3 regions of the Thermicanus aegyptius DSM 12793 genome follow, and region 3 is predicted to be linked to each of the others. Evidence: riboswitches for the same ligand, from Rfam matches in the RefSeq annotation. Region 3 holds a riboswitch; each other region holds the start of a gene.
What was found. A riboswitch is a leader RNA that binds a small molecule or an ion and turns the genes downstream of it on or off. The one in region 3 is predicted to bind cobalamin.
Positions count from the first base shown of each region.

Region 1: linked by a shared signal. The riboswitch ahead of THEAE_RS0109130 (FecCD family ABC transporter permease) and the one ahead of THEAE_RS0112000 (ABC transporter substrate-binding protein) in region 3 are both predicted to bind cobalamin.
Region 2: linked by a shared signal. The riboswitch ahead of cobT (nicotinate-nucleotide--dimethylbenzimidazole phosphoribosyltransferase) and the one ahead of THEAE_RS0112000 (ABC transporter substrate-binding protein) in region 3 are both predicted to bind cobalamin.

Region 1 covers NZ_KI783301.1:1,694,468-1,704,454, reverse strand. The annotation lists gene THEAE_RS20550 (TlpA family protein disulfide reductase) at 1-183, opposite strand, end outside; gene resA (thiol-disulfide oxidoreductase ResA) at 272-790, opposite strand; gene sleB (spore cortex-lytic enzyme) at 894-1,643, opposite strand; gene THEAE_RS20545 (ABC transporter ATP-binding protein) at 1,731-2,498, opposite strand; gene THEAE_RS0109130 (FecCD family ABC transporter permease) at 2,503-3,528, opposite strand; cobalamin riboswitch at 3,741-3,934, opposite strand; gene moaD (molybdopterin converting factor subunit 1) at 3,976-4,215, opposite strand; gene tatC (twin-arginine translocase subunit TatC) at 4,294-5,073, opposite strand; gene THEAE_RS0109115 (molybdenum cofactor biosynthesis protein MoaE) at 5,066-5,557, opposite strand; gene mobB (molybdopterin-guanine dinucleotide biosynthesis protein B) at 5,574-6,068, opposite strand; gene THEAE_RS0109105 (molybdopterin molybdotransferase MoeA) at 6,065-7,324, opposite strand; gene moaC (cyclic pyranopterin monophosphate synthase MoaC) at 7,336-7,857, opposite strand; gene lpdD (prenylated flavin chaperone LpdD) at 7,949-8,326, opposite strand; gene THEAE_RS20535 (RluA family pseudouridine synthase) at 8,333-9,262, opposite strand; gene THEAE_RS0109085 (putative polysaccharide biosynthesis protein) at 9,269-9,987, opposite strand, start outside.
Region 2 covers NZ_KI783301.1:443,024-453,010, reverse strand. The annotation lists gene THEAE_RS0102400 (DNA polymerase III subunit alpha) at 1-1,344, opposite strand, end outside; gene THEAE_RS0102395 (YtrH family sporulation protein) at 1,441-1,761, shown strand; gene THEAE_RS0102390 (sporulation membrane protein YtrI) at 1,761-2,243, shown strand; gene THEAE_RS19780 (YtzJ family protein) at 2,391-2,642, shown strand; gene THEAE_RS0102380 (DRTGG domain-containing protein) at 2,688-4,001, opposite strand; gene THEAE_RS19775 (hypothetical protein) at 4,153-4,395, opposite strand; gene THEAE_RS21850 (hypothetical protein) at 4,532-5,047, opposite strand; gene THEAE_RS19765 (histidine phosphatase family protein) at 5,531-6,145, opposite strand; gene cobS (adenosylcobinamide-GDP ribazoletransferase) at 6,324-7,082, opposite strand; gene cobT (nicotinate-nucleotide--dimethylbenzimidazole phosphoribosyltransferase) at 7,202-8,272, opposite strand; cobalamin riboswitch at 8,519-8,719, opposite strand; gene THEAE_RS0102345 (cobyric acid synthase) at 8,779-9,987, opposite strand, start outside.
Region 3 covers NZ_KI783301.1:2,261,207-2,271,193, reverse strand. The annotation lists gene THEAE_RS0112025 (hydantoinase/oxoprolinase family protein) at 1-1,951, shown strand, start outside; gene THEAE_RS0112020 (hydantoinase B/oxoprolinase family protein) at 1,993-4,275, shown strand; gene THEAE_RS0112015 (acetone carboxylase subunit gamma) at 4,350-4,844, shown strand; gene THEAE_RS0112010 (sigma-54-dependent Fis family transcriptional regulator) at 5,088-7,043, opposite strand; gene THEAE_RS0112005 (universal stress protein) at 7,272-7,712, shown strand; cobalamin riboswitch at 7,802-8,003, shown strand; gene THEAE_RS0112000 (ABC transporter substrate-binding protein) at 8,220-9,233, shown strand; gene cobD (threonine-phosphate decarboxylase CobD) at 9,262-9,987, shown strand, end outside.

The sequences.
Region 1 (9,987 bases), 570 kb from region 3:
CGGCCTGCCCTTCAAGTCGGCCAAGTTTAGCGTATTTCCTTCCATATCTTGAATGGTGAAATCAGGGGCTTGATACCCTACGATGGGTTTCACCTCCACCGACCCCGTCTTGCTCGTGTTAAAGTAAAAGGTCGCTCCTACCAATGCCAACAGAACGATGATTGAGATGATCGTACGTTTCATCCTTTTCCTCCATTACAGAGACATATACAGCATAGGGTATTATATCAAAGAAAAGAGAATTTGGGGAGACTTTTTGGGAATGAACTCATCATTTCGGTAATATTTGTGCGATATTTTCTTCTATGGTTGTTTCTTTCATCTCTCCCAGGATCACGTTCTTCACCTTTCCTTCCGGATCGATAAAGATCGTACGGGGCAGAGGATCTGTCTTATAAAGATTGGTCACTTCAAAATTTGGATCCAATCCGATGGGATAGGTCACTCCCAAACGATTGACATATCCCTGAACGGTAACCCTTCCCTCCCCCGTATTAACTCCTATTACAACCAATCCTTGTTCCTTATACTTTTGATATTGCCTCTCTATCGCAGGCATTTCCCGAATACAAGGAGGACAATAAGTTGCCCAAAAATTTACAATCACCCCTTTTCCCCTTTGCTCGCTTAAGGTGAAACTACCACCCTGTAATAACTTTATTGTAAAATCGGGAGCTTCTTTACCCACTTTTATAGTTTCCTGTGCTTGTGCCAAGTTATAATAAACCACCCATCCTGTGCCCCCTAACAGCAAGAGGAGGATAATCCATTGAAACACCCTATTTTTCATTCTAATCCCCTTTCACTCCCGGTTGTCCTCTTATCCCCTCCATCTTATCATGAAATGGGAAAGTTGAAAATTAAAAAAGCCCCATGGGGGCTTTTAAAAGAGCTTATTTGCAAAAAATATGTTTACCAATTCGTTTGATTTGTGGGCGGGACCAAATCCATGCGGAAGTGGCGGTTGCAGGGTTAAAATAATAGATCGCTCCCCCCGATGGGTCCCATCCGTTAATCGCATCTAGCACGGCTTTCTTCGCCGTTTCATTCGGCGTAAGCCAAATCTGTCCATCCGCTACCGCCGTAAAAGCACCCGGTTCAAAAATAACCCCTGCCGGTGTCTTAGGAAAGGAAGGGTGCTCCATTCGATTTAGAATGACGGCTGCCACAGCCACTTGCCCCTCATACGGCTCGCCTCTGGCTTCTCCATACACCGCATTGGCCATAAGGCGGATGTCGTTTGCTGAAAAACTTCCGGTAGAGACACGGGCTACGCGGCGCGTTGGCGTTCCGCCGGCAGCGGTTCCTCCGGGACGCCAATTTTTTGTTGCCTTCCAAAGCTTATACTTCGTTTTGCTCCCCACGATTCCGTCCACTTTCATCCCAAAATTATATTGGAAATTCCTTACTGCCCAATAGGTTCGCCAGCCAAACACACCATCTATTTTGCCTGTATAATATCCAAGATACTTCAACCGTCCTTGCAGTTCATAAACATCTCCCCCTCTGGCTCCCACGTACAAGGTTTGTTTTCCAAAGGCAGCGCTTCCTTCCCCTTTATATGAGGAGGGGATGGGGGAGACTAAAATAAAGAGAATTCCCACGGTCAGGGCAAGGATAACCAATAGAAGGCGTTTCAACATGTGATCCTCCTCCAAAACGTTAGGTTCTATACGGATTCAAGGAATTTCTATTTGGTATCCTTCCCTGTTTTACGGATTATTACCCAATTATAATAAGAATTGAAGTTTTCTCTTCTCCGGATGCATAACGGGATACATGGGGAGAGAGAAGACCCTTTTTAGCGCCTCTTGAGTAAATACATCGTTGGGGCTTCCAATATAAGCCGTTTTTCCGTCCTTTAATAAAAGAACATGATCGCAGAAGAGGGAAGCAAGGTTAATATCATGCATAACACTTACCACCGTAAGCCCATTTTCCTTCACTAAGGTATAAAGCTCCTGGAGAATCTCCATTTGATAATAAAGGTCCAGATGGCTGGTAGGTTCATCGAGGAGAAGGAGGGTCGGCTTTTGCGCCATTACCCTGGCGAACATAACCCGTTGTTTTTCTCCTCCGCTTAAATGAATAAAAGGCTTATCTTCCATTCCGCGCAATTGAAACAGATGAAGGACTTCTTGAAGAATTTTTTCATCCTCTTTACTCCAGGAAGAGAACAGAGCACGCCTGTGGGGATAGCGCCCCATGGATACCACTTCCCGTACAGTGTAGCCATAAGGAATAAAATGATCTTGGGGAAGAAAGGCGACAAGACGGGAGATTTCCCGTCGGGAATAAGAGGAGATCGTCCTCCCATGAAGCAGGATCTCCCCTCCCATCAACGGAATAAGACCTGCAAGCAGGCGCAAAAGGGTGCTCTTTCCGCTTCCATTTCTCCCAAGTATTCCAAAAAACTCTCCCTGTCGCACATGGAAGGAGACCTCTTGGATCATTTTCTCTTCTCCATATCCCCCCGATGCTTGATTAATCTTGAGCATCACTCTATCTCCCCTCCTCTTTTCTCAGCAGAAAATAGGTAAAGACAGGAGCCCCAATCAGAGAGGTTACCACTCCGATGGGAAGTTCGTTCGGTGCTGAGATCGTACGGGCGATTGTATCCGAAACGATGAGAAAAATTCCACCCCCAAGAAAAGATAAGGGAAGGAGATGCAGATGCCTGGGGCCTGCGAGCAGACGAATAAAATGAGGGACGACTAGCCCGACAAAGCCAATCACTCCGGCAACCGCTACCCCTGCTGCCGTCACCAAGGAAGCACCTATGATGATCCAACGCTTCGCTTGATCGGTTTCCACCCCAACCGTCTTCGCCACCTCTTCCCCTAGAACCATCACGTCAAGTTCCCTGCCCTTCCATAATAGGATTAAAAAACCGATCAGAATAATGGGTATAATGGGTAATAGCTCCTTCCATCCACGCATAGAAAAACTGCCCATCAGCCAAAAAACGATTTGTCGCAGCTCTTCCCCGCTTAGGGAGATTAACAGGGATATGAAAGCACTCACGAAAGAGCTGATGATGATTCCCGTTAAGATCAGCCTCTCCATCCCCCATCCTATCCCGTAATTGGCGATCGTATAGATCAGAAGGATGGATAGAAGGGCTCCGGCGAAGGAAAATAAAGGAAGCGTGAACCCTCCTAGAAATGCAGGGGGAATATGAAAAAAAAGGGCGATGACGGCTCCTAAAGAAGCTCCCGATGAAACTCCCAAGGTATAGGGATCCGCAAGGGGATTTCGAAGAAGACCTTGAAAAGCGGCCCCGGCTACGGATAATCCCCCTCCCACCAAAAAAGAGAGAAGAATGCGGGGAAAGCGGATCTGCCATACAATTAAATCCACGGTAGGATCAAAGGAGCTTCTCACCCAGGGAAAAAAATGTTCTCCCAATATTTGATAGACGGAAGCCATGGAAATGGGAGAACTGCCCACAGCGGCCGCCATTCCCATAGAAAGGATACCGGCACAACCCATGACCCCATATATAACCATCCATTTTTTCTTACTCATCTTTCTTCCCCTATCCTCCCCTATCCCATCCCGTGACTTACGTTTTATAAAAACGAAGCAAATGAAACGGAAGCACAAAAAAAGGATTTCCCCAAGGAAATCCTGTAAGCGGCAAACGTCCTTTTTAAGCATATCTTTCTTTAGATATTGAAGAAAAAGAAAGAGACGGATGGGAGACATCGCTGCTTACCCTTTTCCTCGAAGGGGATTGCGTGCATCATACCAAACAGGCAGGTCTCCTGACTTGCAGATCATCACCCTCTTCTCTCCCTTCCCATGCCGTAGACACAGTGGGTAAAAAAACGAGAATGGGCTAGCTGCTCACAGTGGCGGGACCGTGACGGATTTTCACCGGCTTCCCTTTTCACACTTGGCAAAACAAGTGACCTGTTCGGAACTATTTCCTCTACTTCATTATATCGAACCCTTCCGTTTTGGCAATACCTTTTATCCACCGCTAACAGGCGGGATAAAAGCAATCTCATCGTCGGGATGAAGAAGTTGATGCGGGAGGGCATATTCATGATTCACCGCCATCATCGCCTGAAAAAGTACCTCCTTCGTTTCCGGAAAACGCTCTGCGATGAAAAGACGCAAATCCTCTAAGGACATCCCTTCCCGATGCTCTACTTCAACGACTCCTCTCCCGATTTTTTCACCCAGACCTGCAAAGAATAAGACACGCACGATTGAATCCCTCCTTCTATCCTGAACGCTTCATTTCCCATCAACCAGGCCCATGGTCACGGATTGAAAAAGGAAAATCTAATCCCAACGACTTTCGGCTTCTTGATCTTCTTGTAACTGCTTTTTATAGACCAAAGAAGAAATCCAAACACTTATCTCATAAAGGAGAATTAACGGAATCGTAACGATCATATCGGAGACAAAATCCGCAGGGGTAACTACGATGGCGATGATGATCAGTATAAAATAGGCGATCTTTCTCATTTTCCGCAAGCGAAGCGGATTTAAGATGCGAAGGCGGGTTAAAAACATGACCACGATCGGCATCTCAAAGATGATGGCGATGGGCAAAAGAATATTAAACATAAACTCGAAATATTGATTAATCCCCAACATCATGGTGATCCCTAGCGAGGCGGAAAGGGATACCATGAATTGAATCATCATGGGAAAAAGGACAAAATACCCGAAACCAAGCCCTAAAACGAAGAGTAAGGTGGCGGCGGGGATAAAGCGAAGGGCGATGGCCTGCTCATTCTTTTTTAATCCCGGGCGAACAAATGCCCAGATTTGATATAAGAGAAAGGGAAAGGTGAGGACCAGGGAGATGATAAAAGCGATTTTCATGTAGACCATGACCGCATCCGCCAAACCAAAGGCATAATTCTCCAAATCCCTTGGCTGTAACCATTTTACTACCGGCTGAGCAACAACAAAACCTAAGATAAAGGAAATGATAAAATAGATCGTAACATAAATGAGACGATTTCTTAATTCGGTCAAATGACCCACAAGAGACATCTCCGATGGATCCTTCCCCATGTTTTCATGCTTTTCATCGCCCATGATTTCATTCATCGATGTCCGGTCTCCCCTCTGGATAAGATGTGATCTCCCGTTGATCTCCAATCCATTCCTGACCATCTTCCCATATTTCTTTTTTCCATATGGGAACCATCGCTTTGATTCGTTCAATGGCATGACGGCTTCCTAGAAAGGCCGCATCACGATGGGGGGAGCCTACCGCGATGACGACTGCCGCTTCGCCAATTTGCAAGGAGCCGACTCGATGAACGATCGCCACTCTGGAGCCAGGCCAATTTCCCCGAATCTCTTCACCGATTTCCTTCATCTTCTTTAAAGCCATGGGGATATACGCCTGATATTCCAGATAGAGCGTCCGCTTTCCTCCGGTCCATTCCCGCACCGTTCCGATGAAGAGGGTAAGAGCCCCCATCTCGGAACTTGTGACAAATTCCTGCAGAGGAGGAATCTCAATAGGGGCAGATTGAATGGCATAGTACCCCCACTCCGTCACGATGGAATCTAGCGGATCTGTCATTCCATTCCCTCCGTTTTCACTTAAGTCCTAATTTCTCCTCCAGGTGAGCCGCTATCTCATCCATCTGATCTCTCCGATAGACGGGATAAGAGAGCTCTTCCTCTAGAGGAAAAGTGGAGATCACCATCATGATTCCCATTAACTTCATAAGAAGCTCTCTCTCTTCCGGCTTAGACAAAAGAAGAATCTTAGGATGAGGGCTATCTTTAAATCCTTCGATCATGAGGAGGTCGGCTTTATCGATTTTGGAGATCACCTCTTCAAGGGTAAAATCGTGATCTTCTTCTTCCCATTGGATCAGTCGGTTGCCTGAAACGAGGAGGGTTTGGTTCGCCCCTGCATTCCGGTGCTTCCAAGTATCCTTCCCCTCTTCATCGAAAGAAATGGGATGAGAGTGATGTTTGATCGCAGCGATCCGATACCCCTTCTTCTGAAAATGTCGGATGAGGTGAGTGATCAAATAGGTCTTCCCGCTGTTTGCGTATCCTACCACTTGAATGATTGGAATCATGGATGCTCACATCGATCCAAAAAAAAGATGTCAATCTCGCTTCCTTTCTCCACTCCCTTCCCTCCTGCCGGGATGAGGGCGAGACAATTGGCCCGTTGAAGCGTGCTGGTAAGTGAAGATCGATCCGGACCCGCCAAAGAAACATGCAATTCTTTCCCATGGTAGGAATAAATTGCTCGAACATATTTGGGAAAGGCGGAAGGTTTCTTGATATCTTCGTCCAATATTCCCCGTGCTCTGGGCAGATGTGCCTCACTTTCCGGGACACCCATCATCATGAGAAGGGCGGGCCGGACAAAAAGTTCAAAGCCCACATAAGCAGCGCCCGGATTTCCCGAGAGCCCATAAAGGAGTTTCCCATCCAGGACGGCAACCGTTGTTGGCTTACCGGGACGCATGAGCAGTTTATCAAAGAGAACTTCCGCTCCTAACGCTTGGTACAAATCATACATGAAGTCGTAATCGCCCACGGATACACCACCCGTAGTAAGGAGAAGGTCTACCTGAGGGAGAATCTCCCGAACGCGTTCTTTCATTTCCTCCAATCGGTCGGCGACGATCCCAAAATGTTTCGGGACGGCGCCTACCCTCATCACCTGAGCGGTTAACATCGCACCGTTACTATCTCGGATTTTTCCCGGTTCGAGAAGACTCGATACAGGCAAAAGCTCAGACCCTGTGGCTAAAATCCCCACAACCGGTTTTTTGAACACCTGACAATTCCCATAGCCATACGTAGCGAGGAGGGCTATTTCACCCGGACCCATCCTTTTCCCCGGTTGAAGGAGCACCTCTCCCTCCTTCACATCTTCACCGCGATATGAGATATCCTCACCTGGTTTCATCTCTTGTAAGACCCGAATCATCTCCTTCCCATTTTCCGTTACCCTTTCCGTCTTCTCAAACATGACGACGGCATTCGCCCCTTTCGGAATGGGAGCTCCCGTCATGATGCGAATGGCTTGACCCGATGAAAGACGATGGCGTGGCACCGAACCTGCCCCTACCGTCTCGATCACCTCGAGGAGTATCGGATTATGGTGGCTCGCACCTTTGGTCTCTTCCGCTATCACGGCATATCCATCCACCCCAGATTTATCAAAGGGGGGAACCGTATGATCAGCCACTAAAGATTCGGCAAGAATTCGCCCGTACGCATCATCCAAAGGGATTTCTTCCGTTCCCAAGGTTTTTACGTTCCTCAAAATACGTACAAGCGCTTCCTCAACAGGAATGGGTTTTCTTTCCCTTAACATCTTAACCCTCCTCACCCTTCATCGTGGTCAAACCCTCGTTCATCCGCCTGCCGACGAAAAATGCCGCTTTTCCCTCCCTCTTTAAAAAGAAGTTGGGTTGGTCCTAAGATGATTTCTTTGTCGATGGCTTTCACCATATCATAAATGGTAAGACCCGCCACCTGCACTGCGGTAAGTGCCTCCATTTCGACCCCCGTCTTTCCTTCTGATTTGACGGTCGCCTCAATCCGAATGGCGTCTTCCTCTAAGAACTGAAACCGGATATCGATCCCTGTAAGGGGGATCGGATGACACATGGGGATCATTTCCCATGTCCTTTTGGCTGCCATAATTCCCGCGATCTGAGCAACGGATAGGACATCCCCTTTCTTCACATTCCCGCTTCGTATGATATCTAAGGTTTCTTTTTTCATGCGAACCAAACCGATAGCAACCGCCTTTCGTGAGGTGACTTGCTTCTCGGTCACATCCACCATATGGGCGTGGCCTTGGGCATTAAAATGAGTCAGTTCATTTTCTCCAAACCTTTCCATCTCTCATCCACCCCCTCATACCCCCATTATGACATGAACGGCTCACAAAGGGAACCGAAATTCCTACTTTATTCCCCATTGTTCCATTTTTCTACATCAATGAAGAATCTCTTGCTTCGTCGGGTGAAATCAACTCCATGTACCGATTGACCAATTCTTCCGCATGGTTAACCAGAAGCAGGATCTCCTCTTGCGTTGCATGATCGATATGAATTCCGATCGAAACAGAGACGGTCCGTTTCAGGAAGGATGTGAGGCGTTCGGAGATCTTTTTCGCCAATTCACCTTCCTTATGATGAGGCAATTGGATGCTTTCCGTACGCAGGATCCCTTCATCCCAATAGGAAACAGCCACGGCCCCAATGTGAGGGACCGTTCCTCCTCCAATGAGAACTTGAAGGTCCTTCCCCCATTCACGAGCTTCCATCCAAACCCTGTACGGAGGTTCCCCATAGGATAAAGATTTCACATGTATTCACCTCTTCGAAAAATCCCTCGCTTCATTTTCTTCATTTTCGAGGAAACCTTTTAACCGGAGTAAATCCTCCGGCCAGGGAGATTCCATTTGAATGGCCTTCAACGTCCGCGGGTGCAGGAAATGTACCCTACTCGCATGGAGAGCCTGACGCTTCATCCAGCGCTTTTCGCCACCATATAAATCGTCGCCTAACAAAGGATGACCTAAGTGGGAAAAATGGACGCGAATTTGGTGTGTCTTGCCTGAGAAGAGTTCCGCTTCAACCCAGGTGACGTTCCATTTCGGATAACGTCTCCGCACTCGGAATTTCGTTCGGGCAGGGGGGCCCTCTGCAAGTATGGTTCGCTTAATGATCGACCCCTGAGCAAGTCCGATCGGAAGCTCAATAAATCCTTCCTCCTCCGCCAGCAAACCGTGGACAAAGAGATCATACCATTTCCGGTACTCTCCCTGTCGGTATCCTTCGCTTAAGAAATATTGGGCATACGCATGTTTCGCCACGATAAGGATGCCGGAAGTCTCTTTATCCAAGCGATGAACAAGTCGAACAGGGCGCATCTCCCCCTTTTTTTCCCAATAATAAGAGATGCCGTTGGCAAGCGTTCCGGAAGAATAATTGTAGGTGGGGTGCACCGCGATTCCTGCCGGCTTATTGATGAGAAGAAGATCTTCATCCTCTAGAAGAACGGAGAGCGGAATAGGTTCTGGCGGCACGATTGGAAGCGGCGGATCCGGGAAAAGAATCTCAACCCGATCTCCTTTTGCCACCCTTTGGTGAACCGTCGCCCTTTCCCCATTTAACAAGAGTAACCCTTCCCGTTTTATGCGACGAAGGAGAGAGACGGAAACCCGTTTTGACTTTAAGTATCCTTTTAACTGCCATCCCTCTTCCCCATCATCCACGTGAAAAAAAAGACGAGTTTCCATGACCGTCTACTTCCCCATTAACCGGAGTCGTGTCAACCAAAATACAAGGAGATTCCCTATTTTAGGAATTCGCTCCAACTCCCTCCGCTCTACGCCTTTCAGCAGGAGGAGGAGGATTCCATAGACGACAGATCCTATGGGGATGAGGAGGAGAAGGCGAATTGCAGCTTCCAGCCGGGAGAAATGAGGTAAAAGCCCGAGGGCAAACCCTTCCTCTAGCATAAGGAGCGCCGCTGCCATTCCCGCAGTGGCAAGAGCAGGGCGGAAGAGCAAGCTCCCCCAAGAAAAGTCCCGACCTAAAAACCGTTGGAGAAGGATCGCGTTAAGTACGAACAGGAGCATATAGGAGAAAAAGGTGGCTAAGGCCGCCCCATTAATTTGGTAAAGGGGAATCAACCAATAGTTGAGCAGGATTTTAATAAAGAAAACAATTCCCAGGAGTAATGCGGGCAAATAGATCTTTCCTACCCCTTGCAAGATCGATACGATGGTGATTGCCATGGTGAGAAAAAAGGAGGTAAAAGATAACAACGACATGGAGAAGGAACCATCGGAATCTCCAAAGAAAAAGATATTAATATTCTCCGAGAGGAGAGCGAGTCCGGCCGCTGCAGGTAGACCAAATAAAACCGTAATTTTAAGGGCTAATGAAGAGGCATAAACGACATCCTTATGATTCTTGGTCTGATCCGCTTCGGCCAGGCGAGGGATGAGGGATAATCCTA
Region 2 (9,987 bases), 1.8 Mb from region 3:
CTGATCCACCATGGTATACGGAAAATTCATCACCCGGCCTACATCCCGCACGGCTCCCCTCGCCGCCATCGTCCCAAACGTGATGATCTGGGCCACCCGGTCCGCTCCATATTTCTTCGAAACGTACTCAATCATCTCATCCCTGCGATCGTCCGCAAAATCGATGTCGATATCCGGCATGGAGATCCGCTCCGGATTGAGAAACCGTTCAAAGAAGAGATTATACCTCAGCGGATCAATATTTGTAATCTTTAACACATAGGCGACCAGGCTCCCTGCCGCCGATCCCCTCCCGGGACCTGTTGGGATTCCCTTCTCATGAGCATATTTCATAAAATCCCAAACGATAAGGAAATAATCGGTAAACCCCATCTGCTCAATGATCGAGAGTTCATAGGTTAGACGATCCATCACCCGGGCAGGAGGAGGGTCTCCGTATCGTTCTCTCACCCCCTCCATACAGAGGGAGCGAAGGGTTTCAGGGCCGTCTTTCCCCGGCGGATAGGGAAAGGAAGGGAGGATTGATTTCCCGAAAGGAATCTCCACCCGGCACCGTTCCGCAATCTTTACACTGTTCTCCAGTCCTTCTTTCACCCAACTGAAACGTTCCACCATCTCCTCTTCACTTTTTAAATCATATTGTTCGGTCAGAAGGCGTTCCCGGCTGGGATCGGTCAGTTTCTTGCCGGTTCCGATGGCGCTCAATACATCCTGCACCTTCGCTTCTCTTTTATGTACATAATAAGCTTCATGGGCCACCACCATAGGGATGCCTGTCCTTTGGGAAAGCTGAATGAGCAAATGGTTCGCCTTCTTCTCCGGCGGAAGATCATGATCCTCCAGAGAGAGATAAAAATTTCCTTTCCCGAAAAGCTCCATCAATTCTAAAGCGGCCATGAACGCCTCTGTAAATTTGCCTGCGAGGAGTAGCTGTGGGATCTCCCCTCTCACAGAGCCGCTCAAGGCGATGATTCCCCGGGAATGAGCTTTCAGTTCCTCCAAGTGAAGAAAGGGAGGAGCCTCTTCCTTTAAATGGGCCAGGGTAGATAAACGCATCAAGTTTTGATATCCTTCATAAGTCTCTGCCAAAAGGACAAGAGGAAAAATCGATTCTTTCTCTCCTCCCTTTCGAGACATTGAAATTTCCAATCCAAGAATCGGCTTTACACCCACCCGCTTACATGCCTGGTAGAAAGGGATGATGCCATACATCGCATCAAAATCTGTAAGGGCCAATGCCTTCATCCCCATCCGGGCAGCCTGGGAGGCCAGCTCCTCGATGCGGGCGGCACTTTTTAACAAGCTGTATTCCGAGTGGACATGCAAATGGCAATAGCGGCTCATCTTCATCCCCCCTTCCATGCTTCTTTTATTATAGCATGATCTCCGCTTTCCGTTCATAAGATGAACTAGTCCCGGAAATGCGAAAGGGGATTTGACATGGTACGGGTGATCTCCGTCTTTTTCGTCGCGTTTGGAATCGTCCTGGGGGGCGCTTTGATGGCAGGGGTGGCTGCGCTGATCACCCGTCAACCCCCCTTTGATTTCATGGCTCAGGTTTCCGAGGATCTGAAGTTTTGGGCCATCATCGCTGCGATCGGCGGCACCTTCGAAGCCCTAAAAGGACTCCATGAAGGGGTCCTCATCGGTCATATCTCCGCCCTATTCCGACAGATCCTCTATATTCTGAGCGCTTTTTTCGGTGCAAATACGGCCTCTTACATGCTCCTCACCCTGTTAAACGGGAAGGGAATGGGTTGATGAAGATCCCTAATTTCCGAACCCATCCCGAAAGAATTCGAAATCTTCTCCTTTTCTTTTTCGGGATTTGCGTTGGGATCCTCTGGATGCTCCTCTACACAGGAGGGGAGTTAAACCGCCTCTATCTGGAAGTAAAGAAACTTCGCTTTGAAAAATTGGATCTGGAGGAGAAAAATAAACGGATTGAGGAAGAACTCACCCGTTGGAACCATGAGGGGAAGGTGCACGATGTGGTGATCCACTTCGAGGGAAGCAGCGTAAGTGAAGGAATTAAGGACGAAATTGAGCGACGCATAGTAACCCAAACCCGCTATTTAATCGGTAAAAAACTGGATAGTCTGGAAGAGACCTATGAATCCCTCTTCCAGGTTTTTTCTCCGAAAATCTACATGATCGATCAGAAGCCTTATAAAGTGACGCTAAAAAGCCTGGTGATCGGGAAAAAGGTTCATCTATATCTGATGCTCGCAAGGACCATGTAAGAACCTGTGAAGGGGAAAGATCCTTTTGCAACAATATTGTCATCAAATTTATAAACGTTTTGTGACAAGGGAGGACCGTTCTTGTATTTCTATGCACGGGATGGTATACTGAATTTACAGAAAATATTTTATGGGAGGTGGGTTACCATGGTGATTGATCGGAAAGAGATCGTCCGCATGAAGCTGGAAGGTCTTTTGTCCGGGTACTCCGCCTATTGTGAAACGGAAACCGTGTCCCGCATGTTGGATAAGGAGATTGCGCGCATCGGATTCAGAGTGGTGGTAGACCGAACTCCTATCGGCACCTGGTATATCCCCATCCGTGAGGATGAAGGATTAAACCATGAGAACTTCTCCCCCTTCCCCTACGAAGACTCGATGGAAAATTACACCCACTAAGATTGAGAAAAGAACCTATTTCCACCAATAGGTTCTTTTCTTTTCTTAGGGTCCTTCCCACACCTGAGCGGTGAGAAGCGCTTTCGCCGCCAATTTTCCCTGAGAGTATACCTCCACATCCACTTTTCCCTCTTTTCTCCCGAGATCAATGATCCGAGGACGGATCATGAGGTCCATATCGATCTGCACCGGTTTCAGAAAATATATGGAGGTGGTTTCAATGACGTAATCGCCCCGCTTCCATTCCCTGAGGGCTTGCCTGCTCGATTCCGCCATCATCGACATGAGCACCCCGCTGGAAAGGGAACCATATAAGTTGGTCATCTGGGGGACAACCTTTCCCCGGAAGATGATATCTCCCTCCATTTTTTCCATTTGAAGTTGGGAAAAGATCAGGTCATCGAAGGTATTGCCGATTTGCGGCTGTCTCTGCATAATCTGCATCGCTTTTAGAACATCTTTCCGGGTAAGCACCCCTTGCAATTTCCTGGAACTGTCGATCACCGGGATCAGGTGAATCCCTTCCCAGATCATCAGGTGAGCGGCTGCAGCCACCGTCGTCTGCGGTCGGGTGGTAATGGGCGGACGGGAGATCAGTTTTCCCACCGGAGTGGTTTCCTCCTGGCCGATCACATCCTTCACCGTGATGACTCCGACCACCACTCCCTCGTCATCAATGATGGGAAAATGGTGATGTCCGGACGTTTGGGAGAGGTTCTCCAGATCCCTCACCGTATCATGAACGGAAAGGGTGACCGCCTCCTCCTTCGGGATGAGGATATCTTCGACGAGGAGAATCTCTTTTTTGATGAGATTGTCGTAGATGGCCCGATTGATCGTAGAAGCCACCGTGAAAGTATCGTAGCTGCAGGAGATGAGCGGAAGGGAGAGTTCATCGGCTAATCGCTTCGTCTCCTCCCTGGCATCAAATCCCCCTGTGATGAGGACAGCCGCTCCTTGCAACAAGGCTAAGCGGTGGGCTTCGTCCCGATTCCCCACGATAAGGAGATTTCCCGCCTCCACATATTTCATCATGTCTTCCAGCCTCATGGCCCCGATCACAAATTTATTCAGTCGTTTGTGAAGGCCGTCTCGCCCCCCCAACACTTGACCTTCTACGATCGATACCACCTCGGCAAAGGTGAGGTTCTCCATCTTTTCTCTGTTCTTTTTTTCGATGCGGATGGTGCCCACCCGTTCGATGGTGCTCACCAATCCCTGGTTCTCCGCCTCTTTGATCGCCCGGTAAGCGGTTCCCTCGCTAACCCCGATCTCTTTGGCGATGGCCCGAACCGAGATTTTATCTCCCACCTGCAAATTGCGGATGTAATCGAGGATCTGTTCATGTTTGGTCGCCATCTTACCCCTCCATCCTCTCTGATACAGTGGATGGAATTATCATAATACAGTTCCTCATCTGTTACAAGGGTACGCCGCCCTCTTTTGGACCCCTCATGGCGAAAGCTGTTTAACACGATACATCACGAATAGGGATCAAAAGCAAAGATCTTTACCTGCGTTGAAAAGAACGGATTCTCTTCATCTCCGGGTATTTCCCCGGAGCTTGGGGTTCACCAGGTTCTTCCAGCCATCGAAAAAGGTGGGCTCCAATCACGAGGAGGGCGAAAAAGGTCCAGAGGATGGCAAACCCTTCTTCGATGGATTGGATGCCGTTTAAATGAAAGCGAGGAACACCATACAGCAAAAGGGTGAAAGAAATCACCATATAAAAAAAAGAACGCATTCTCTTCATGTGGATCGATCCCCCTCCGAGTTTGCTTTACTCTATTCTATTCAGAAGGGGAAGGTTTAGGACACGGGCGGAAATGGTTCGTTGTTGTGAAGAGTGCATCACGGAAAAATGAAAAACATTGATGTTTCCCGTTCGCTTATTCCTGAACATTTACCACGACGTACCCAAACGGTTTGCCGTCAATATAAACCTCAAACCTCCATAACCCTCCTTCATCGGGCATTCGTACATTAGACATTAATGAATGGTTTGCTCCATAGAAGGGGTGTAAGGTTTCCGGTTTATTCGACGTGGTAAACACCGTCATCTTCTTATTTGTTCCCTTTTGAACGGCCTCCACCCTGACAACACCTTTTAACTCCTCTTCCTTCCCCCAGAAAAGCCACATGATTTTCGGCGCATTGCCAACTTTAAAAGGATCGAGCGGAGATTCCAGCCATGCAAAACGCCCGTTGTTTCCTAGGCGAAAAAGAACGGTCCCCTTTTGGCCATCTTCCGTAACCGTGGTGGGATATTCAATAACGGCGCTCTCTTGCCATTCCTCTTCTTGAGCGAAAGAATCTTTCGTAACTGTTAGGGTGTCCACACAGCCGCTTAATAGCAATACGTTCAGAACCATAAGAACAGGGATGATTTTATACCATGTTTTCATCCTTTTCCTCCTTCTGATTGAACAGTTTTCTCAACTTTCTGTTCATCATTTTCTCCCTTCTATGAATATTCCTTAACCAGTTCCTCTGTGTCCTTGGAGAATAACTGTTTCAAGACATCACCACCCATCACGATTTCCTTTTTATATATATTTTACTTAAGATAACTATGAAAGTTTCGTCAATTTTAATGATTAACAGGGATCATCAACGGCGAGTTAACAATCCAGAAGGAATTTGAACGAATCCAAAAGAGCTATCGGGCAAGGCGTTAAAATAACCCTAAAACACCTAAAACAACCAGGATTTTTGGATAAAATGAATCAAGCAAATTTAACACCCTCAGTCAAAGCAATGGATTTACCTTAGAGATGTAAGATACAAATTAAAGTACTATAATGAACAAATACCATAGAATCGAAGGAGTGTATCTTTGGATACAATCGATTTGAACGTTATCTCTGAATTGATGTTCAAAGGTCGCATCACATAGACGGAGCGATCCAGTTGTCTTGGCTTAAATAGCGGAATCCCTCTTCCGTACATATGACGTCCAATACAAGACTATCCCCATGCGTAGGAACCGTCACATCCCAAAAGGATCGCTTAGGGATGGCATATTGAGAAAGGAACCATCGGATGGGTCCGCCATGAGTGACGAAAAGATAGGTCCCCTCCTCCTGCATTTGTCCCAGTTCTGAACGTAACCACCGATCGAAACGCGCACCCAGTTCTTCTAGACGTTCCCCATTGGGTGGTGCGATTTCACAGGGATTCGCGAGCCATCGGGAAAGCAATAAGGCATCGCTATGTGCAATCTCCTCGTAACTCTTTCCTTCCCAATCGCCAAAATTCAGCTCGCGGAGTGCCGGGGTAAGAATGGGATTCTGTTGATGAACCTGTGCGATAGCCGAAGCGGTTGCTTGCGCTCTGCGCAAATCACTTGAGTAAATACGCGTAATGGGAAAATCACGAAAGGCTTCCGCTAGACGATCGGCTTGATCCACGCCCACTTCATCAAGAGGTTCATCCAGATGACCGATGTACCGTTTCATCACATTGGCTGCGGTTCGTCCATGTCTCACCCAAATCCAGCGCATTCTACATCTACCCTCCCCCGCATGGGATGCCCATCATATCCAAACGAAGTTCCCGTTCACCGAAGATGAACCCCCGTAAAAGGAAACCTTTCTCTTCTTTCTGCAGGTGCGATTCCATCAGCATAGGAGCATTCACGATCAAGAAGGTATTCGTTAAGATACGGGACGATTCTAACGATTAGATTCTATCGTAAATCGCATGACCAATGTTAAACAGCAATAGGGCAAGGGTCTCCGTTACCTCGATATAGGCCCCGTAGGCATCCCCCGTCAGTCCGCCAAGTTTCTTGGCAACACGATGAATGAAGAGCGCAGCAAACGCCAAGGCGAAAAGAATCCAAATCATGGTGGAAAAGCCCAAGAGAAGTACGGTCAAAACGAACAAGACAACCGGCCAAAGAAGTAAAAGCCAACGCGTCACTCCTTGTTTCAGTCCCGCTCCCATCCCCCGTTCCGTCAGATAAGGATAGAAATAAATTGGAAAGAGAAGCCCCACACGAGCAAGCATCGGTACAAGAATAAGGAGCTCCAGCGGTAGCCCATTGAACACTTCATAAATAGAGACTGTTTTAATGAATATGAGGAGTATACCGGCGATCACTCCCATCGCTCCCACGCGCGAATCTTTCATAATCTCTAGAATTCGATCTCTGCTGCGATGACTGCCTAACCCGTCCGCTAAATCCATCAATCCGTCCAGGTGCAACCCCCCTGTAAGATAAACCCAGAATGTAAGGAGAAGAAGGCTGGAAAGGAGAGTTGGTAAAGTGGGTAAGAACAGTGAAAACAAGACCGCGATCCCCCAGAGCAGCAGACCGAGGAGTAACCCCACGAGCGGATAATAACGAACGCTTCCGCTTGCCTCACGCTCGTTTGCCGAAAATGTAGGCGTAGGAATCGTGGTTAAGAATGAAAGAGCCAGCCAGAAGGATTTCATCTCGTATCCCCCCCTTTTAGTCTGTTTTAGATCTCCGAAAAGATCGGCTTACCAACTCCCGAGTGGAGAGAGCCACTCCTCCCAGACCACCCTCATCGGAGACGACCACCCAGGTTTGTTCATTCGTTATTCCTCTTCTCTGCCACACCTGCTGATGCGAAGGTGGCCATCTCACGCAGAATGTGCATGACCGTATCAATCACCGGGAAGAGGAGTGCAGCTCCTGTCCCTTCTCCCAAACGCATCTCCATCTGAAAGATCGGATCAAGGCCAAGATGCCGTAGCGCCACCGCATGTCCCGGTTCTTGTGAAAGATGTGAAGCAAGTAAGAACGGTTTTGCCTTGGGTGCCATTCTCACCGCGATCAGGGCAGCTACCGTTGAGATGAAACCATCCACCACCACGGGAATTCTCCTTCCAGCCGCTCCGATGATTAGACCTGCCAAGGCAGCAATCTCAAGTCCCCCCACTTTACGCAGAACATCAAACGGATCCTGTGGATCGGGTTGATGAAGCCTTAATGCCGTTTCGATCACATGTTCTTTATGCCTCAGACGTCCCTGGGAAACCCCTGTGCCTGCACCGATGACCTCTTTTACAGGAAGGCCGGTTAGTGCAGCGAGCAATGCGGAACTAGCCGTCGTATTGCCGATCCCCATCTCCCCTGTAGCCAGCAGGTTAGCCCCTGAATCCGCCGCCCAATGTGCCACCTCAATTCCGGCCCAGACCGCCTGCACTGCTTCCTCTTCACTCATCGCCTGTTCCCGTAGGAAATTCTTCGTGCCGAAGGCGATTTTCTTCTGAACTAAACCGGGAAGAGATAATTCCGCTGCTACCCCCACATCGACACAGATGACTTGAGCTCCCACCTGACGGGAAATTACGTTGATCGCTGCTCCTCCATGCAGGAAGTTGACCACCATCTGCCGCGTCACCTCTTGCGGAAAGGCGGAAACCCCCTCCGCTGCAATTCCGTGGTCTGCCGCCATGATGATGATCCGTTTGTCGGGGAATTCCGGGCGCTCCATCCCGGTCATTCCTGCCAATCGGATGGCAATTTCCTCTAACTTTCCCAAGCTTCCGGGGGGTTTGGTCAACTGATCCAGGTGCGCCGCCACCAGCTCCATCGCTTCCCGGTTCAGATCCGGGATCTGAGCGATCGCCCCTTCAATCCGTGAACGCGTACTCATCCAAAAACACCTCTTCCATCTATTTTTTCAACCTTTCCTGTGGATGGGGAAACGGCACAACCATGATCTAATTCTTTAAAGACCGCTTATAGGGATGAAGCGTCTGTTTATCTATTCTACTTTCCCCAGATTTGACACCAAAAAAAGAGATCTCCTTTAAGGAAACCTCTCGTGCAAACGGATATGTGGATAGACATCTCAACGTTTCATCGCATCCGAATCTGCCGTTGCCCTTTTCCTCGAAGGGAGCTTGCTCTCTCTTAGGCAGGTCTCCTGGCTTGCAGTTCCTCGATCTGTTCCCCTTCCCATGCACAACGTACACAGTGGTTGCCTTTCGGCGTGAACATCTCTCGCTGCTTACAGTGGCGGGACCGCGCCGGCTTTTCACCGGACTTCCCTATTAACACGTAGTCACTGGACTAAGTGACCTAAAAGAGTGTATGCAATTTAAATTCAAGATTAATTATAGTAAAATTTTTGCAAGTAGGCAAGTGTTCAATTTGCTCTCATCTAATACCGTCGCGCAAGTCGGTACGTATCCCCAGCATGTGATAGATCTTCCTCAGGTCGAGATGTCGGCGGACGATCTCCGCCAAACGGTCGTAACTGTCCGCTCGAATCTGCGCCATCGACCCAGTCGATGCTTGCGGAGGAAGACGATGCCTTTCTCGTATCTCGGAAAGCAAGGCGTTCCGAAAGCGATCGTTATGTAGTATCCCATGCAGGTAGGTTCCGATGACCAGACCATCACGGGAGAGATTTCCCTCCGTCCGCAACTTCTTCTCATTCCACTCTTTAACGTGGGCAAAGGGCTGCGACTCCAATCCATACTCCGTGATTCCCATATGAATCTCATACCCTGCGACATCAAGACCCTCGTATTTTCCTAAGAGAGTTCCCTCGACCAAAACCGTTCGCTTTTCAGCGCAGATCTTTGTGATGGTATCGAAAAAGCCCAACCCATCCATCTCGCTGATCTCCGATTCCCGATGATCCGGATCTAAGATCTTCTGTCCAAGCATTTGATAGCCTCCACAGATTCCTACCATAAGTTTCCCCTCCCTGCGCGCATCCAAAAGAGGGGTCACCCACCCGTTTTCTTTAAGCCAGAGAAGATCGACCATCGTATTCTTGGTCCCCGGGAGGATAACGGCATGCGCCTGTTTTATCTCCTGCGGTTTTTCGCAAAAGTAAACATGTACCCCCTCTTCCAGAAAGAGCGGATCAAAGTCGGTGAAATTGGCCATGTGGGGAAGCTGGACGATCGCGATTTGTACCAGCTCTTGTTGGCGGTGTTTTTCCATCTTTAAGTTTTTGTACCGTGTAGATTCCAATCCCATCGAATCTTCCTCATCGATCCCTAAATTCTCAATGTACGGCAGAACTCCAAGAATCGGTATGCCGGTAAATTTTTCAAGCCAACGCACCCCATCGTCAAAAAGGGCAGGGTCTCCGCGGAATTTATTGATCACGATTCCTCTTACCCTCGCCCGTTCATAAGGTTCCAACAAGTGCAATGTGCCTACGACAGAGGCAAACACTCCCCCTCTCTCAATATCTGCTACGAGAATGACGGCGGCATCGGCCATCTCCGCGGCACGCATATTTGCAATTTCATAGGGTTTCAAATTCATTTCTACAGGGCTGCCCGCCCCTTCCATCACAATTATTTCATAACGTTCGCTTAAGAATCGGAACGAATCGACAACCGCCTC
Region 3 (9,987 bases):
GATGGTGGCAGGGGTTTACTCCGGAACGGCGATGTTGAATCGCCTCGTCTCCCGGAAGGGAAGACGTGTTGGCCTGATCACCAACAAAGGGATGGAAGATTTTCACCGCATGGGGAGAGCGATTCAGTCTTATCTGGGGTATTCATACTCCGATCGGATCCACTTAAACACCCACCGCTATGATCCTCCCCTGGTTCCCAGGGAATGGACGAGGGGGGTGACGGAAAGGGTAGATCTCTTCGGAAACGTGGTGATCCCCCTTTACGAACACGAGATTGATCCGGCAGTGAATGAACTCCTCGACGAGAATGTGGAGGCGATTGTGATCAGCTTCCTCCATTCGTATAAGTACCCGGATCACGAGCGCAGGGTGAGGGATCGGGCGAAAGAGATCATCGCGGCGCGGGGCCTTTCCATCCCCGTCTTTGCTTCCGTCGATTACTATCCTGTTCGCAAGGAATCCCATCGGACCAACACCACCATTATTGAAGCCTATGCGGCAGACCCCTCCCGGCAGACTTTTTCCAAAATCGACAAACGGATGAAAGAAGAAGGGGCCCACTTTGATCTTCGGGTGATGGCGAGCCACGGTGGAACGATCAGCATTCGAGCCAATGAACTGGCCCGAACCCTCGTCTCGGGTCCCATCGGCGGGGGGGTGGGGGCGAAATACCTGGGGGATTATCTGAAGCTGCCGAACATCGCCTGCTCCGACATCGGCGGGACCAGCTTTGATATGGCCCTCATCACCCAGGGGGACCTAAGCATTAATTCAAGTCCCGATATGGCCCGCCTCGTCATGTCTCTCCCGTTGGTGGCCATGGATTCGGTGGGGGCAGGGGCGGGAAGTTTTGTACGGATCGATCCGAATTATAAGTCGATCACCCTGGGACCGGACAGCGCCGGTTACCGGGTGGGGGTCTGCAACCCGGCCGGAGGGGTTGATACGGTGACCGTCTCCGATTGCCACGTGGTCCTGGGCTTGATCAACCCGGACAATTTCCTGGGAGGTGAGGTGAAGCTTTATCCGGAACGGGCTTACCAGGCCATCAAGGAGCAGATCGCGGATCCTTTGGGGTTGACGGTGGAAGATGCGGCCTATGGGGTGATTGATCTCCTCGAATCGCAGCTCAGGAATTACTTGGAGTCCATGATCCTGGGGAAAGGCTATACCCCCTCCCAATACGTCTGCTTTTCCTATGGAGGAGGCGGCCCCCTTCATACGGCCGGCTACACGAAAGGACTCGGTTTCGAGGATATCCTGGTCCCGGCCTGGGCGGCCGGATTTTCCGCCTTCGGGTGCGGGGCGGCCGATTTTGAATACCGTTACGATAAAACCTTGGACATTAATGTAAACGCCAACGCCTCCGATCGGGAGAAAGAAGCGGCCGGTGCCGCCTTACAAGCGGCGTGGGAAGAACTGGCGGAAAAAGTGGCGGAAGAGTTTGAGAAGAATTTTTTTTCCAAGGAGAAGGTGAAGTTCCGTTTCTACTTCCGCATGCAATACCAGGGGCAATTAAACGACTTGGAGATCGAATCCCCGATCCGGGAGGTAAAAACGGTGAAAGACTGGGGAGAATTGGTGAATGCCTTTGAAGAGACGTATGCCAGGGTTTATGCGAAGGCGGCCCGTTCTCCGGAGTTGGGGTACTCCGTCACCGGGGCGATCGTCCGGGGAATCGTCGATGTGCCGAAACCGAAGATTCCCGAAGAGCCCCTGCAGGGAGCAACCCCCCCGGCGGAAGCTTATGTGGGGCAAAGGAATGTGTACTGGAAAGGAGAATGGGTGAAGGCCGACATATGGAAGATGGAAGCTTTAAAGGCAGGAAACCGGGTGAAAGGATTTGCCATTCTGGAATCTTCGGCCACCACCTTTGTCGTGCCTCCCGGTTACGAGACCTATTTGGATGCCCACCGGATCTTTCACTTGAAAGAGCCGCGGAACGCATAAAAGGAACTGGAATGTGAGACAGAAAAAAGGAGGGATTTACTTTGGCCATTCGGCAAGAAGATTTAAAAGCAGGAGTAAGCCCCAATAAGGCCATTGGCTGGAACGGGAAGACCCTGAAGGAGATGCGGGAAGAGATGGACCGCATCAGCAAAGAGACGGGGCATTACGCCGGGCTTACGGAGCTTCCGTTTAAGGAATCGAATCCGATCCGTTTTGAGAAGATGTTTGCCAAACTCCGGGGAGGGGTGGTTCACGCCCGGGAAACGGCGAAACGGGTGGCTGCCTCCCCGATCGTGGAGCAGGAAGGGGAACTCTGCTTTACCCTTTATTCCCCGGAGGGGGATTCCATCGTCACGTCCACGGGGATCATCATCCACGTGGGGACGATGGGCGCCGCCATCAAGTTTATGATCCGCAACGAATATGAAGAAAATCCGGGCATCCATCCGGGGGATATCTTTTGCAACAACGATTGTCAAATCGGGAATGTCCATCCCTGCGACGTCCACACGATCGTCCCCATTTTCTGGGGAGATGAACTGATCGGCTGGGTGGGAGGCGTCACCCACGTCATCGACACGGGCGCCACCGCGCCGGGAAGCATGACGGTGGGACCGGTCACCCGCTATGACGACGGGTATCAGATCGCCTGCCGCAAAATCGGTCAGAATGATACCCTTTCCCGGGATTGGCTCATTGAAAGCCAACGTTCCATCCGCACGACCAAATATTGGCTGTTGGATGAACGGACCCGGATTGCCGGCTGCCACATGATTCGGGATCTGGTCCTGCAGATGGTGGAGGATGAGGGGATTGATGCCTATAAGCAGTTCATCCGGGAAGTGATTGAAGACGGGCGGCGGGGATTTATCAATCAGGTGAAAACACTCACCATTCCTGGAAAGTACCGAGGCGTCTCCTTCGTCGATATTCCTTATCGGAATGTGGATGTCCCTCCCTATGCCCGGATCGACACCATGATGCATGCTCCCCATGAGATGACCATTCACAAGGATGGGAAGTTCCAAATTGATTTTGAAGGGGTAAATCGCTGGGGATGGCACAGCTATAACGCAACCCCGGTATCCATCACCAGCGGCATCTGGGTGATGCTCTCCCAGACCCTCGTCCCCAATGACCGGATCAATGACGGCGCTTACTTTGCCAGCCGATTTGATCTACCGTACGGTTCCTGGCTCAACCCCGATGATATCCGCACCGCCCATAGTTACGCGTGGCACTTCCTCGTATCGGCCTGGAGCCCCCTGTGGCGTTCCCTAAGCCGAGCCTATTTTGCCCGGGGATACTTGGAAGAGGTAAACGCAGGGAATGCCAATACCAGCAACTGGCTGCAAGGAGGCGGATACAACCAGTTTCATGAGAATCATGCGGTGAACAGTTTTGAGTCGGCGGCGGAAGGGGTAGGCGCCGGTGCGGTAAAGGATGGAATTGATCACGCCGCCGCGGTTTGGAACCCGGAAGGGGACATGGGGGATATGGAGATCTGGGAATTGGCCGAACCCCTGATCTACCTGGGCCGAAAGATAAAACCGAATACGGGAGGAGCGGGCAAATACCGGGGAGGAAATGGGTATGAGAGCCTGCGCATGGTTTGGGGTGCGAAGGATTGGACCATGTTCTTCATGGGGAACGGTTATGTATCGAGCGACGGGGGGCTCATGGGCGGATATCCGGCTGCATCGGGATATCGTTTTGAAGCCCATGGCACTGATTTGAATGAACGGATCGAAAAGAAACTGCCCATCCCGCTGGGAGGCGATCCCGATCCCGGCAATCCCCAGTATGAGAAGGTGATGAATGCCAAAGAGGTATACCGGGATAAGCAGGCGATCACCACAGAGGCCATCTTCGAGAATTATGATCTTTACCTCAATTATCTCCGAGGGGGCCCTGGATTCGGCGACCCCCTGGAGAGGAGACCGAAGGCGATTGAACAGGATCTGAATGGTGGCCATCTTTTGCCCGACTATGCGGAGAAGGTGTACGGAGCCGTCATTTCACGGAATGAGAAAGGGAAATGGGTGGTGGATGAAGAAAAGACGGAAGAGCGAAGGAGGAAGATCCGGCAGGAGCGGATCAAAAGAGGCAGGCCGACGCGGGAATGGATGGAGATGGAACGGGAAAAAATTCTGAAGAAAGAGGCAGCCATCCAGGTGCGCCACATGTATGCTTCCAGCTTCGCCTTAAGTGGTCGCTTTCTCCAGGAATTCCGTGCTTTCTGGAATCTGCCCGACGAATGGGAATTGACGGAAAGCGAGTTAGCGCAGGAGATGCCCATCTTCGGAGCGCATCGCCGCAACTAAATTCACTCTTCCGGTGCGTCGGGGAGTCATTAGGCGATTTTTGCGGGAAAGAGCCAAAAAGGGAGGGATCACAGATGGCGAAATATGAGAAGAAGACCATTGAAGAATTGATCGATGGGACGATTGAGTTCTTTAAGCTGAAGGAGATGCTCTCCAGTTTTAAGGACCCGGATCGCTTTGATCTATACCTGGAGATTTTGCAGGAGCGGGTTCCCTGGAAGGAGAAGATCCTCCTTCCGGCAGGCCTCCATCTCTATATCGTGGCGAAAGAAGATGGAAAACGGGTGGTGAAGTGCGATTGCGGCCATGAATTTTGCGATGCATCGGACAATTGGAAACTCCATGCGTTGGTTTATGTGAGGGATACGGAGGAGAAGCTGGAAGAGATTTATCCCAAGCTCCTGGCACCCGATCCTGCCTGGCAGGTGCTCCGGGAATATTACTGCCCTTCCTGCGGGACCCAATTGGAGGTGGAAAATGTGGCCCCTTGGTATCCGGTCATCAAGGAGTTTGAGCCGGACATCGATGCGTTCTACGAAGAATGGTTGGGGCGCCCGGTCCCGAGATAAACGCTGCTTGAGGGGAATGGTGATGCAGAACTGGAGATATTTTGTGGAATCTGATGGCGATTTTTCTACGTGCGCCCGAAAACGGGCGCATTTTCCTTTATTCGGGTATGAACCCCGCATATGAGGGTATGAACCTCGCATGAGTTCCGATGCGGTATCAGCCGTGTTCCTGGAATTTCGATGATCGGGGATAAAGAGGTGAACTTTCCGTTTTCAGAGTTGATGGAGATTTTATGACGGGGTTTATTTCATCTTTATCTTGTACTTCCGCAGTTTCCGATAGAGGGTGGATCGGGCGATGTTGCAACGTCTTGCCACTTCGGAGAGGTTCCCATCCGTCTCGAGGATAAGCTTTAGGAGCAGACGTTTTTCTTCTGCAGCCAGGGGGTTATCCTCCTCTCCTTCCCCCTCTTCTTCCGATGCCATCTCAGGTTGAAAGAAGAGGGAGGCCGGGAGATCCGTCCGCTGAATCATGTCCCCATGGGCGAAAATGAGGGCGTGTTCGATCACGTTCTCCAGTTGGCGGAGATTCCCGGGCCAGGGATGATGCATACAGAGGTTCATTACCTCTTCGTCCAGTCGCAAGACCTGTTTCTGATGCTTCATGGCGCTTTTCCGGAGAAAATATCGGCATAAGAGTGGAATGTCTTCCCTTCGTTCCCGCAGGGGAGGGAGTTTTAACTCCACCACGTTTAGGCGAAAGTAGAGATCTGCCCGGAATAGCCCTTTCGTCACCATTTCCTCCAAATTTCGGTTGGTGGCGGCCAGGATCCGAACATCCACCTGGATCGGTTTGGAGGAACCGAGCCGTATAACTTCCTTCTCTTGCAATACCCGCAACAGATAGATTTGCAGGTCCAGAGGCATCTCTCCGATTTCATCCAGGAAGAGGGTCCCTCCATTCGCCTCTTCGAATTTTCCGGCCTTCCCTTTCGGGTTCCCTCCTGTAAAGGTTCCCGGCTCATAACCGAAGAGTTCGCTGGCCATCAGTTCTTTGGGAATGGCCCCGCAGTTGATGGCGACAAAAGGTCCTTTATGGCGGAGGCTGGACCGATGAATCGCCTGGGCGAACCTCTCCTTTCCCGTACCGCTTTCCCCGGTTAAGAGGACGGGAACATTGGTGGGAGAGACTTTTCTGCCTTTTTGGATCAGTTCTTTCATTACCTGGGATTGCCCGATCAATTCCTCCCACGGGTCTTCCGGGATAAGGCGGGGAATCGGCTTTCTTTCCGACCGCTTTAGATGGAGGAGGTACCCTATTTTCTTCCCATCCGTCATGAGAAGTTGGGAGATGATTTTTAACGAACGAGAGGATAGTTCGATCTCGGTTTTGCTTTCCCGTTGTTGAAGGAGGGCTTCCCTTAGTCCGTCCATTCCGGGAAGGGACCAAAAGGTATGGAGATCCTGCATCTGAAATAAGGCAAAGGCTTTCTCCGAAGCATCGATCACCTGCAGCGTAGAGCTGAGCACCATCAGGGGGTCATTTTTATAGAGCTGCAACGTTTTAAAAAAATGATCATGCAGGAGATGATAATTCTTTTGGGAGATTTCTTTATATCCCTGTTGTATGATGGAAGCGGTCATCGTGGCGATTCCCAACGTATGGGGCTGCCCAAACTCGGTGGGCCCGGTCAGATCGATGGCACCCAGTAGTTCCCCGGTAAACGGGTCGCGGATGGGAGCGGAAGCGCAGGTCCAGGGATGGAAGCCTTCGCTAAAATGCTCATAGGAGAAAATTTGGATGGGGTGGGAGAGCGCGAGGGATGTTCCGATGGCGTTCGTGCCTGCCGTCTTCTCGCTCCAATCGGCCCCGCGAAGGAAATGAATCTCTTCCCCCTTTTTTAAAATCGGTTGGTCCCCTTCCAAATAGACGATTCGCCCATGATGGTCGGTTAACGCCACCATGTGACCGGTTCCCTTGATTTGAGAGGTTAGGTGTTGCAAGATGGGATAAGAAATCTTATAGAAATTTGATTTCCGAGTCCATTCTTTTATCTCTTCATCGGTCCATACGATCGAGGTCCTTTTCTGTTTTGGGCTTACGCCGAATTGTTCACTCCGCTTCCACGATTCCAGAACATCTTGTCGTATGGGTCCTGGGTCATGGTTTTCCAAAACATAGGTCCTCCAAAGATTGGCCAATTCATCGATCTTCTTATGCATTTCTCTGGCTGAATGAAAGGATAACTGGGGGTTCATCTTTTTCCCTCCTGTGGATTGGGGGCTTTTGCCGATAACCTGCCATTTCTTTTCCCTTTCTATGTAACAGAATTATTGTACTATTCTCTATTATATCATAATAAAAATGAAAACGATATCATGAAAATGTTTTGTGTGATTTTATTTTTCTAGCCCGGCAAGGAAGGGGAATCGCCTCCCTCCGTCGAAGTTATCATACAGATTGGATAAAGGCCGGAAGGGGAGGCGATGTTCAAGATGGTGATTCTGGTTCCGGTAGATGGATCTGACCATTCCAAAGAGGCGCTGCAGGAAGGAATGAAACTGGCCAAGGCTTTTGCCGCCAAGGTTCTTATCATGAACGTACAGCCCAGTTTCGATACCGCCCATACCAAGATCTTTTTCTCCAAAGAAGAAATACGTTCCTATGCCGAGGAATTGGGAGAGGCGGTGATGACTCCTTATCTGTCCCTTTTGGAAGAAGCCCACATCCCCTATGAAAAGGTTGTGGAGATGGGCAACCCTGCAGAGAAAATCGTGGAGGCTGCGGATCAGTGGAAGGCGGATTACATCGTGATGGGGGCGAGGGGGATGGGGCCATTAAGAGGTTCACTTTTGGGAAGTGTTAGTTACGGGGTGATACATCAGACGAGATGCCCGGTATTGGTGGTCAGAAAGAAAGAGGAGTAAAGTAAGGATGAATGATGTAAATTTTGATCCTGTTTAGATCCTAAGACGGTTGATTCATTCCGGTTTTTTACTATAATTAAGCTTAGATCAACTTCATATCTCTTTTAGGTCACTTAGTTGACTCGCTAAGTGTTAATAGGGAAGTCCGGTGGAAATCCGGCGCGGTCCCGCCACTGTAAGCAGGGAGAGACGTTTAGGCCGAAAGGCAGCCACTGTGTACCGTCGTGCATGGGAAGGTGAACGAATCGAGGAACTGCAAGCCAGGAGACCTGCCTAAAAGAACGGCAAGTTCCCTTCGAGGAAAAGGGCAACGGCAGAGAAGATACATAGCTTTGTATCGAAATCCGTTTGCAAAAGGAGATTTCCTGAAGGGGAAGTCTCCTTTTTCATGCCGCCATGAAGGGAAACTCGAGGATGGAGGTGGGATAGAAAGAAAAGGGAATCGATTCTGCTGTCCTTATAAAAATGTTTATGGACCAATAGACCAGTAAAAAGGAAGGGGAAAAAATGAAACAGTCGATCTTTCGTAAATTAAGCCTGTTCCTGCTTATCTTGTCGCTAGTCATGATGGGCATGATCGGGTGCAGTGCCGATCAAGGGAAACCGGAACAGAGCGCATCCGGTCAACTTTCGAATCCACAGACGACCGCCCCCACGGAAAACAACCCAACGAAAGAGAATGCCTTCCCTGTGACCGTCAAGGATGGGACGGGCAAAGAGATTACGGTGGAAAAAGCCCCTGAGCGGATCATCTCCCTCATTCCCAGCAATACAGAGATTATTTATGCGTTGGGATACGGGGATCAAATCGTAGGGGTGACGAGCAATGATAATTATCCGGAAGAGGTAAAGAACAAAGAGAAAGTGGGCGACATGAATGTAGATCTTGAGAAAGTGGTCTCCCTCCATCCCGATCTTGTGCTGGCCAACCAGTGGCATGTGACGGGACAAGTGGATCAGGTGGCCAAGATGCGGGAAGCGGGGTTAAACGTTTTGGTGGTGAACGACGCGACTTCTCTGAATCAGGTCTATGAATCTATTCGACTTTTGGCGAAAGTGACGGGCACTTCCGATAAAGGAGAAGAAGTGATTAAAGGCATGCAGGAACGTTACCGGGCGGTGGTGGAGAAAGCGAAAACGATCCCAGCCGATAAAAAGAAAAAAGTATGGGTGGAGATTTCTGCTCCCCCGGAACTTTATACCACCGGAAAGGGAACTTTTATGAATGAGCTTCTCGAAGCGGCGGGAGCCATCAATGTGGCCGCCGATCAGGAAGGTTGGCCGAAGTGGACGGAGGAGCAGGCGGTGGCGGCCAAACCGGATGTCATTTTGTTAACTTATGATTATGTACCCAATGCCGTAGAAGAAGTGAAGAAGCGTCCGGCCTGGAAGGAAGTTCCGGCGGTTAAGAATGGAGAAATCTACCAATTGAATCAGGATACCGTTTCACGCCCTGGCCCTCGTCTCATGGATGCCTTGGAGGAGATCGCGAAAGATGTTTATCCGGACGTCTTTAAGTGAGTGATCGATGATGTGAGTGGAGGTTCAAGTGGAAAGGATAGTGACGAGGATGAACCTCGAAGAGGGTCGGTTGGAGAAATATGGCCATGGGGGGGATCGGGTGAGCGCGGCGGAGAAATTCCCGTTTCATCCGGACCAGTTCCTCGACTTCAGTGCCAACATCAATCCCATGGGACCACCCCCTACGGTATATAAAACGATGGAACAGGCCATGGGGAGGATTGATCGTTACCCAGATCCGGGGAAACGGGCTTTAACCCGTAAATTATCTTCTTTGCACCACATGGAAGAGGACTTTATTCTCGTCGGGAATGGAGCGGCAGAACTGCTCTCTCTTCTCTTCCAAGCGTTCCGTCCTCGGAGGGTGGGGCTCCTATCCCCCTCTTTCGTTGAATATGAGCGGATGGCGAGGATCTACGGGGTGGAAATCGTCCGCTATGTGGCTGCGGAGGAAAATGAATACCGCCCGCATCTTCAAGAGATGCTGGCCCGATTTGAGGAGTGTGACCTGATCCTCCTGGGCACTCCCAATAATCCGACGGGCAGTGTGTATGCACGGGAAGAATTGCTTCATCTATTCGCATGGAGTAAAGCGCGACAGATTCTCTGCGTGTTGGATGAAGCCTTTATCGACTTTCTTCCTGATCAGGAGCAGGCGACCCTCCTTCCCTTTCTCCGCCACGATTCTTATTTTCTCTTGCTCCGATCCCTGACGAAGATCTATGCCATTCCCGGATTACGCTTAGGATATGCT